2 regions of the Pseudarthrobacter sp. AG30 genome follow, and region 2 is predicted to be linked to the other one. Evidence: predicted binding sites of a transcription regulator. Region 2 holds the regulator's gene; the other holds the start of a gene.
What was found. Region 2 encodes HrcA, which represses chaperone genes, less so after heat shock. Its sites were predicted from a motif close to TTNGCACTCGNNNNNNNCGAGTGCNAA; they were not measured.

Region 1: a site for HrcA is predicted at 1,697-1,723, ahead of groES (co-chaperone GroES). Genes of this name have one in related genera too.

What each region holds. Positions count from the first base shown of each region.
Region 1 covers NZ_QEHL01000002.1:299,654-304,784, forward strand. The annotation lists gene DC347_RS03130 (class I SAM-dependent methyltransferase) at 1-1,200, opposite strand, end outside; gene DC347_RS03135 (hypothetical protein) at 1,254-1,634, shown strand; gene groES (co-chaperone GroES) at 1,880-2,173, shown strand; gene groL (chaperonin GroEL) at 2,253-3,863, shown strand; gene DC347_RS03150 (dihydrofolate reductase family protein) at 3,938-4,540, opposite strand; gene DC347_RS03155 (ATP-dependent DNA ligase) at 4,609-5,131, shown strand, end outside.
Region 2 covers NZ_QEHL01000003.1:258,390-263,520, forward strand. The annotation lists gene hemW (radical SAM family heme chaperone HemW) at 1-295, shown strand, start outside; gene DC347_RS04405 (DUF4870 domain-containing protein) at 412-822, opposite strand; gene DC347_RS04410 (DUF3097 domain-containing protein) at 942-1,793, opposite strand; gene hrcA (heat-inducible transcriptional repressor HrcA) at 1,967-2,980, shown strand; gene dnaJ (molecular chaperone DnaJ) at 3,065-4,192, shown strand; gene DC347_RS04425 (16S rRNA (uracil(1498)-N(3))-methyltransferase) at 4,195-4,971, shown strand; gene DC347_RS04430 (GerMN domain-containing protein) at 4,958-5,131, opposite strand, start outside.

The DNA.
Region 1 (5,131 bases), on a different contig from region 2:
CCGGGTCAGGACCAGGGTGGCGGCCTTGCCGGCGGCCTTCTTTCCGGAACCCTTGCCGGCCGCCTTTCCGCCCGGCAGCAGTTGCTTCCGCAGTTCTTCGGGGGTGACGGCAGTGCCCCGCTTCTTGATGTCCAGCACGGTGATGCCCTCCTGCTTCACCCAGGCTTTGAGCGCCTTGACGTTGTAGGGCATCACTTCCCGCACTTTGTAGGCGCGGGCGAACGGCGTGGCCACCAGTTCCGGCGCACAGATGTAGGCGATGTGCTCATCCACCAGGTGGCCGCCGAGTTCCAGCGCGACATCCGCCACCAGTCCGGCCCGGATCACGGCGCCGTCGGGTTCGTACAGGTAGCCCTCCACCGGTCCCACCGGTGCGGTGGGGCTGGCACCGAATTCGTTGCCGCTGGTCAGTTCGGCCGCACCTTCCGGGCCAAGGACCAGGGCGGCGCGGCGCACCCCCGGCCTGCTGACGGCGTTGAACCACAGGGTTACTTCGGTGACGTCTCCGGCTACCGACACCCACTGGGCCTCGCAGCCGGCGGGCACGGATTCGTGCGGCATGCCGGGCCCCATCTTGACGCCCACCGCCTTCCCGGACGCCGCGAGCGATTCAACGAAGGACAGCGGCGGTGAGAACGCTTCCGGGTCCCAGATCCGCTTGGTGCCGGACGTGGAGGTGACCCGGCGTGCTGGATCCAGCCACACGCCGTCGACCCCCTCCAGCGGCACCGCTGCCGCGTCCGCGTGCACCACGGTGGCGTTGGGGAAGGGGATCAGGTTCACCGTGGCGCAGGCCGCCGTGGTCTCGTCCATTTCGACGGCGGTCACTGTGAGGTCAAGGGATGCCAGGGCCAGGGAATCGGCGCCCAGGCCACAGCCCAGGTCCGCCACATGGCTGATCCCGGCGGCGGCGAACCGCTGTGCGTGGCGCGCCGCGACGTTCAGGCGGGTGGCCTGCTCCAGGCCTGCCTGGGTGAAGAGCATCTGGCGGGCGAACTCACCGAACTTCGCCTCGGCCTTGGTGCGCAGCCGCGACTGGGTCAGGACGGCGGAGACCAGCCCGGCAGGATGGCCGGCCTTCCGGAGCGCGGAGTTGAGTTCGAAGGAATCCTCGTCCCGGTAGGGGCCCAGGGAGGCCAACAGCTCCCAGCCTTCGGGGGTCAGCAGCGGTGCGATCTGGTCCTGGGGAGCGTGAGCCATGGGTTCCAGCCTAGTGGAGGAGCGAATGCGGGGTTGCCGATAGTGTGGACACCATGGATGAAACCGCAGCCCCCGGGGGCACCGGCGAACACGACCCCAAGGAACGGGGTCCTGCCCGGTTTGCCCGCCCGGTCCTGATCGCCGCGGCCGTGGTGGCACTGGTGTGCATCGCGCTTCTGGTGATCATCTTCGTCCTGGACACATTCAACGCCACTGTCTACTCGGTGGGCGGCAACGACATCTCGGACAACACGCAGGAAGCCCGCGACATCCGCGGACTGTACGACGGCGCGCGGGCCGGGAGCATCTTCTTCCTCGTGGCGGCACTGCTCGCCGCGGCCGCTGCGGGCTGGGTGCTGTTCCGTAGCCGGAAGCAGGGTGGCAGTGATGCCGACGGCGGCGAGGACGTGGACTTCGACGATCTGGGCCGCTGAAGCTGCCTGGGCCCCCGCTGCTTCCGAAACCGCGCTCAACGGAATACGCCGATGACGAAAAACTGGCACTCGCCTTGACCGAGTGCTAACCCTTACATAGAGTTTCAATTAGCACTCTCCCCCGGAGGGTGCTAACACATGAAGAGCTGCCAGCCAGGCTGCTGCCGGCACCGCGACGACGGTTTGCCAGCCACGGCGGAAAGCTTTCCAGTCCACGAATTTGCTGACGAAAAGGAGAGGTCCGAGTGTCGGTCTCTATTAAGCCTCTTGAGGATCGTATTGTTGTCCGCCCGCTCGAAGCCGAGCAGACCACGGCTTCCGGCCTGGTCATCCCGGACTCCGCACAGGAGAAGCCGCAGGAAGGCGAAGTTGTTGCAGTAGGCCCCGGCCGCTTCGAAGACGGCAACCGCGTTCCTGTCGACGTAGCCGTTGGCGACGTCGTCATCTACTCCAAGTACGGCGGAACCGAAGTCAAGACCGGCGGCACCGAGTACCTCGTGCTGTCCGCCCGCGACGTCCTGGCGATCGTCGTCAAGTAACTCTTTCGGATCCCCGTGCCGCCGGCCACGCTTATGCTGGCCGGCAGTGCGGGGTTTCTGTCTTTGAAAGGACAAAACCATGGCAAAGCAGCTTGCGTTTGACGACGCTGCACGCCGGGCCCTCGAGGCCGGCATCGATAAGCTCGCCAACACCGTCAAGGTGACGCTCGGCCCCCGCGGCCGCAACGTCGTCCTGGACAAGAAGTGGGGCGCCCCCACCATCACGAACGACGGCGTCACCATCGCCCGCGAAGTCGAACTGGACGACCCCTACGAGAACCTTGGCGCCCAGCTGGCCAAGGAAGTCGCCACCAAGACCAACGACGTTGCCGGTGACGGCACCACCACCGCCACCGTCCTGGCACAGGCCCTGGTCAAGGAAGGCCTGCGCAACGTTGCCGCCGGTGCTGCCCCCGGCCAGATCAAGCGCGGCATCGAGGTTTCGGTTGAAGCCGTCGCCGCCCGCCTGCTGGAGAACGCACGCCCCGTCGAGGGCACCCAGGTTGCGAACGTTGCCGCCATCTCGGCGCAGAGCGACGAAATCGGCGAACTCCTCGCCGAGGCCTTCGGCAAGGTGGGCAAGGATGGCGTCATCACCATCGAAGAGTCCTCCACCACCCAGACCGAACTGGTCCTCACCGAGGGCATGCAGTTCGACAAGGGCTACCTGTCCCCGTACTTCGTCACCGACGCAGAACGCCAGGAAGCCGTCCTCGAGGACGCCCTGATCCTGATCAACCAGGGCAAGATCTCCTCCATCCAGGAATTCCTGCCGCTGCTGGAAAAGGCGCTGCAGAGCTCCAAGCCGCTGTTCATCATCGCCGAGGACGTCGACGGCGAGGCCCTGTCCACGCTGATCGTCAACCGCATCCGCGGCACCCTGAACGTCGTGGCCGTCAAGGCACCGGGCTTCGGTGACCGCCGCAAGGCCATGCTCCAGGACATCGCCACCCTCACCGGCGCACAGGTTGTGTCCCCGGAACTGGGCCTGAGCCTGGACACCGTGGGCCTGGAGGTGCTCGGCACCGCCCGCCGCATCACCGTCACCAAGGACAACACCACCATCGTCGACGGCGCAGGCTCGGCCGAAGACGTTGCGGCCCGCGTCGCGCAGCTGCGCGCCGAGCTGACCCGCACCGACTCCGATTGGGACCGTGAAAAGCTCCAGGAGCGCCTGGCCAAGCTGGCCGGCGGCATCGGCGTCATCAAGGTGGGTGCTGCCACCGAGGTTGAGCTGAAGGAAAAGAAGCACCGTATCGAGGACGCCGTTTCCTCCACCCGCGCTGCCCTCGAAGAAGGCATCGTGGCTGGTGGCGGCTCAGCCCTGATCCACGCCCTGAAGGCACTGGATGAGGACCCGTCCGTCAAGGCACTCGAAGGCGACGCTGCTGCTGCCGTGGGCATCGTCCGCCGCGCCCTGGTCCAGCCGCTGCGCTGGATCGCCCAGAATGCCGGCTTCGACGGCTACGTCATCACCTCCAAGGTGGCCGACCTCGAAACCAACAACGGTTTCAACGCCAAGTCCGGCGAGTACGAGGACCTGATCGCTGCCGGTGTCATCGACCCCGTCAAGGTCACCCGTGCTGCCCTCCGCAACGCGGCCTCCATCGCCGCCCTGGTTCTCACCACCGAGACCCTGGTCGTGGAGAAGCCGGCCGAAGAGGACGAGCACGCAGGCCACAGCCACTGATCCTGCCCGTCTTCACCTGCAGAAAACCGGTCCAGCATCTGCTGGGCCGGTTTTTTGTGCACCAGGGGCTCGGATCAGGTTGCGGCCATCTCGGACGTTTCAACCCCGCCCGCGCGTTCGTAAACCAGCGAGACAGCCCCTTTCGGGAAGCTGCGTACCGGCTCGGCGAGGCGGTACGACGCCGGGACAGTGCCGGCGTCGAACAGGCGTTTGCCCTGGCCCAGCGTGACCGGATAGAGCCAGAGGTGTAGCCGGTCCAGGACATCCGCAGCCAGCAGCGAGCGGATCAGGACGCCGCTGCCGAACATGTGCACCTCCCCAAACTCGTCACCGAGGCGTCCTGCAGCCCGTTCATCCGGCAGGACTGTGGTGCCTGCCCAGCCTGGCCCGGACAGCGTGCGCGAGACCACGAACTTCGGTACCCGGTTGAGTGCATCAGCAATGTCCCCTGCCTGGTGCGGCCAGTAGGCCGAAAAGATGTCGTAGGTCCGCCGGCCGAGAAGCAGGGCATCCATGCGGCCAATCTCTGCGGCAATGGCGGCGCCGCCCTCGTCGTCGGACACCGGTGCCTGCCAACCGCCGAAGGCGAACTCTCCGTAGGTGTCTTCCTCCCGGCCGCCGGGAGCCTGGTAGACGCCGTCGAGGGTGATGAACAGGTTTGCCACGATGAATCCCATGCGTCCAGTGTGGGAGGGGCCTTGGGCGCTGTCCAGAGCAGGGAGCCGGCGCGTGGCAGGATGGTGCCATGCTGCTCCTCGAGCTCGTCAAAACCTCGGACGCCGTGGCGTCCACCCGCTCCCGCCTGGCGAAGGTTGATGCACTGGCGGACCTGCTGCGCCGGCTTGAACCGGCGGAGATTCCGACGGCGGTGGGCTTGCTGGCGGCGAAGCCCCGGCAGGGCCGTGTTGGTGTCGGATGGCGCAGCGTCGCGGCTTCGAAGGCCGAACCGGCCCTGGAAGCAAGCCTCACTGTAGCCGACCTCGACGCGGCCCTGGACACGCTGCTCGCCACCGCGGGGGCAGGTTCGGCGGCCGGTCGCGCCGCGACGCTCGGGAACCTGATGCGGGCTGCGACGGCGGGGGAGCAGGGTTTCATCTCCGGCGTCCTGCTGGGTGAGCTGCGCACCGGCGCCCTCGACGGCGTCCTGACCGATGCCGTGGCCCGCGCTGCGGACAGGCCCGTTGCCGCCGTACGGCGTGCCGCGATGCTCTCCGGGGATCTCGGCGGGACCGCCCTGCTCGCCATGACCGGGACAGCAGCCGAGCTGG
Region 2 (5,131 bases):
GAACGTCAAGCACCCTGTGGCCTACGCCAACCGGCTCGCGCAGGGCTATTCGCCGGCTGCGGGCCGCGAAACCCTGGATTCGGACACCAGGCGACTGGAGCGGGTGATGCTTGAGGCGCGGCTGCAGTCAGGGCTCGACGTCTCGACGCTCAGCACCTTGGGCCGCCATGAGGTGGCGGCCCTGATCGCGGACGAACTGGTGGAACCGGCCGCGGCGTTCCACGGACGGCTGGTCCTCACCCTGAAGGGCCGGCTCCTGGCGGACGCCGTGGTCCGTAGGATCCTGCCCGACTAACCGCAGCACGAACCCGGCGGGGCTTGTGGGGGCTTGATTGCGCTGGGAGCCGCTGGGTGGGCCCACAGCGGCGAGGGCCCCGGCCTGAGCTTGCGAGGGCTGGGAGCCGCTGGGGACTATTTGATCCAGCGCAGGTTGTACGGGTAGCGGTGCGGCTGGCCCCGGTTGACGTGGATCCCTGCGGCCACCGAGAAGCAGGTTAGCGCCACCCAGATCAGCGTGGCGATAACGGCGAAGATGTTGCCCACGTAGGGAATGAACACCAGGATGTTGGCCAGGACCGCGGCGATGGTGGGCGGCAGGCTGAAGTTCAGCGCTTCCTTCGACTCCTGCGCGGTGAACGGTCCGCGGTCCCGGAAGATCAGGTAGATCAGCAGGGACGGAATGCACCCCAGGATCCCGCCGAAGTGGGCCAGCGTGGCCCATTGGCGGTCTTCGCTGGCCGTGAGCGGCAGCGCATTGGCGGGGACGCCATGGTACTCGGAACGGCCTTGGCCATCCCTGTGATCACGTGCGTTTTCTGCCACAGTCTGTTTTCCTTCTGGGGTGCAAGTGGTGCTGACGACTAATAAGGACTCGGTGCCATGCTGTGAAAAGCAAGGCATCGCAGTATCCAGAATACTGGGTCGCGGGGCGGGAGCGGCTTTCAGGGCACGGTGAGGAAGTCGATCACTTCCTCAACCCGCCCCAGCAGCGACGGTTCCAGGTCGGCGTACGTGCGGACGGCGCCGAGGAGCTTTTGCCACCCCAGCCCGATATCTTCCTTCGAGGAGTGGGGCCAGCCAAAGGCCTTCAGGATGCCGGTCTTCCAGTCCTGGCCGCGGGGAATCGCCGGCCATTGCTGGATGCCCAGCACCGCGGGGCGGATGGCCTGCCACACGTCCACGTAGGGGTGGCCGACGATCAGGACATTTCCGGCGGCACCAGGGGAGGCCATCACAGCCTCGGCGATGCGCGATTCCTTTGAATCGGGCACCAGGTGGTCCACGAGGACCCCGAGGCGGCGCCCAGGTCCCGGCCTGAAGTCCGCCACGGCGGCCGTGAGGTCGTCGATGCCGTGCAGGGGTTCGACGACGATGCCTTCCACCCGAAGGTCGTCTCCCCACACCTTCTCCACCAGTTCAGCGTCATGCTTGCCTTCCACCCAGATCCGGCTCGCCTTTGCGACCTGGGCGCGCTGCCCTGCCACCCGAACCGACCCGGACGCGGTCCGCCCTGCGGCGGGACCGGCCCCAGCGCGGGCGGGCGCCGGCGGCATCAGGCGGATCGGCTGTCCTTCCAGGAGGAAGCCGAAGCCCAGCCGGAAGGACCGCGATTTTCCGCGCCGGTCCTCGAGGGCAACCACGTGCATTCCGCCGGACTTCTCCACCCGGGTGACAGCCCCAACCCAGCCGGACTGGACTTCCTCAAGCACCATGCCGCGCTCCACGGGAACCTCCGGCAGTTCGGTCCGGGCAGGGGCGGAAATCCCGCGGGGGCCCCAGTTCTGGTAGTCCATGGATTCGATCCGCCTCGCATTAGGTCCTCACCCCCGGAGTTTCGCCCGGAGCGGTACCAATGCTAACAACGGGCCGAGGCATAATAGACTGTTAGCACTGAGGCATGTCGAGTGCTAACCCCTGGGCGGCACCGGACGGGGCACGCGCCCCGGACCGTGGATGGAGGTGGAGAGTGAGCGAGCCACGCAAACTGGAAGTGCTGCGGGCGATCGTGGAGGACTACGTCCACTCCCGCGAGCCGGTCGGCTCAAAAGCGCTGGTGGAGCGCCATCATCTCGGTGTGTCCAGCGCCACGATCCGCAACGACATGGCGGCGCTGGAGGATGAGGGCCTGATCACCGCGCCGCACACCAGCGCAGGGCGGATACCCACGGACAAGGGCTACCGCCTGTTCGTGGACCAGATCTCGGCGGTCAAGCCCCTGTCGGCCGCAGAGCGGCGGGCCATCCAATCACTCCTGGAAGGAGCGGACGACCTCGACGACGTCCTGGACCGCACGGTCCGCCTCCTGTCCCAGCTGACCAACCAGGTGGCCGTGGTCCAGTACCCGCACTTGAGCAGGGCCCTGGTCCGCCACATCGAATTCGTGCTGCTGGCACCGCGCAAAGTACTGGTGGTGCTGATTGCCAACAGCGGCAAAGTCGAGCAGCGCGTGATCGACGTCGGCCAGGACCTCGGTGACGAGGCGCTGGCGGAGTTGCGGACCCGGTTCCTCGGGGCCTTGGGCGGCACGTCGCTGAGCCACCTCGCGCAGGCCTTGCCCGCCGTCGTCGCCGCCGCGCCGCACCCTCAGCGCCAGGCCGCGCACGCACTCGCGCTTGGGCTGGAGGTTTTGGCCCAGAGCAGCCGGGAAGACCGGATGGTCATGGCCGGAACGGCCAACCTGGCCCGGTCCAACGTAGACTTTCCACTCAGCATCGGCCCGGTGCTCGAAGCACTCGAGGAGCAGGTGGTGATGCTGCGGTTGCTGAGCGAAATGGCACAGGACCACCGTGGCGTGGCCGTCAGCATCGGACGGGAGAACCCTTACGACGGCCTCGCGGAGGCATCGGTGGTGGCCACAGGCTACGGCCCTGACAGCGCCGCGAAGGTAGGGATCCTTGGCCCCACACGGATGGACTACCCCACCACCATGGCCGCCGTCAGGGCCGTGGCCCGCTACCTTTCCAGGATTTTGGGGCCCTGATCCTCCGTTGCCGGACCACGTCCGGCAACGGGACCGGACACCGGGCCCAACGGCACGCAGTACAACAAGGAAGAGATACGAACTTTGAGCAGCCACTATGACGTCCTTGGAGTCTCCCCCGAAGCTACGGGCGAAGAGATCAAAAAGGCCTACCGCAAACTGGCCCGCACCCTCCACCCGGACGTAAACCCCGGGGCGGACGCGTCGGAACGCTTCAAGGCAGTCACTCACGCCTACGAGGTCCTCTCCGACCCCCAGAAGCGCCGCATCTACGACACCACCGGCAATGAGAACGGAACGGACAACGGCTTCGGCGGTGCGGGCTACGCGGGCCAAGGGTTCGCGTTCCAGGACATCTTCGACACCTTCTTCGGCGCCGGCGGCACGTCCGGTCCGGCGTCCCGGGTGCGAAGGGGCCAGGACGCGCTCATCAGCGTCCGGATCGACCTCCGCGACGCCGTCTTTGGCGTCAACAAGAAGCTCGAAGTGGACACCGCCGTCGTCTGCCCCACCTGCGACGGATCGTGCTGCCGCCCCGGCACACACCCCGAGCGCTGCGATATCTGCGGCGGCAGCGGCCAGGTCCAGCGTGCCGTCCGCTCCATTCTTGGCCAGGTCATGACGGCGGCCCCCTGCGGCACCTGCGAAGGCTTCGGCACGGTCATCAAGGATCCCTGCAACGAATGCAGCGGCCAGGGCCGCATCCGCAGCCGCCGCTCACTGACCATCAAGGTTCCTGCCGGTGTTGCCACCGGAACCCGCATCCAGCTCTCCGGGCAAGGCGAAGCCGGCCCCGCCGGTGGCCCCGCAGGCGACCTCTACGTGGAGATCCGGGTCAACAACGACGCCACCTATGTCCGCGAAGGCGATGACCTGCACGCCACTTTGCACATCCCCATGACAGCGGCTGCCCTCGGCACGGACGTCAGCCTGGAAACCTTCGACGGCAGCCAGGAGATCGACGTCAAGCCCGGCACCCAGTCCGGCGAGGTCATTACCCTCCGCGGTCTGGGCGTCACCCACCTGAGGGGCTACGGGCGCGGAGACCTGAAGGTCCACCTCCAAGTGGACACTCCCGCCAAACTCGACGCCGCGCAAGAGGACCTGCTGCGCCAGCTGGCCAAGCTCCGTGGGGAACAGATCACCGAGGGTAAGCTCGCTGCCAGCGGCGGGATGTTCGCCAAGCTCCGGGACCGGCTCGGTAACCTGTAGCGGTGAGCAACCCCGTATTCTTTGCCAGCCCCGGCTCGCTGGACGGCCTGGCGCCCGGCCAGGTCTTTGTCCTGGAAGGCCCTGAAGCCCGGCACGCAGTCACCGTGAAGCGCTTGTCGCCGGGGGAGGCCGTGGACATCGTGGACGGCGCCGGCGCCCGCATGACCGGCAAGGTGGCATCAGCATCGTCCTCCGCGCTGGAAGTGGAGTGCGGGACCGTGGTGGCCGAAGACAGGCCCGAGGTCCGGTTGGTGCTGGCGCAAGCGCTGGCCAAGGGCGACAGGGACGAACTGGCCATTGAGACGGCAACGGAACTGGGCATCGATGCCGTCATACCCTGGCAGTCGGAACGGTCCATCGTCCGCTGGAAGGGGGACCGGGCCGCCAAGGCCCATGCCAAGTGGCAGTCGGCCGTTGCCGCTGCCGCCAAGCAGGCCCGCCGCGCCTGGATTCCCGAGGTACGGGACGCCGTTGAAACGTCCGGGCTCTGCAACGCCGTGGCCGCCGCGGACCTGGCCGTGATCTTGCACGAAGACGCTGTCAGGCCCCTGCGCACCGTCCTGGAAGGATGGCAGGGGAGCGCGGGCACCGGGCCCCGCGAGATCCTGCTGATTGTTGGCCCCGAAGGCGGCATCAGTCCCCGCGAGGTGACGAAGCTCTGTGACAACGGCGCGGTGACGGCCCTGCTGGGGCACCACGTCCTGCGGTCCTCCACTGCCGGCCCGGCCGCCGTCGTGCTGGCCAGCGATATCCTGGGACGCTGGGCTACCGCACCCTAAAGGACCGGGTGTCCTCGTTCCGGTCCGGTTCTCCACCGGATCCGGCCTGCGCCACGTGGAGTTCATAGTCACCGGCCGGCAGGTTAAGGGCCAGTGTGAAGACCCCCGCCTGGCCCTGCTCCGCGGCCGCCGTCGTTTCGCCGCTCAGGAAAGGCGTCTT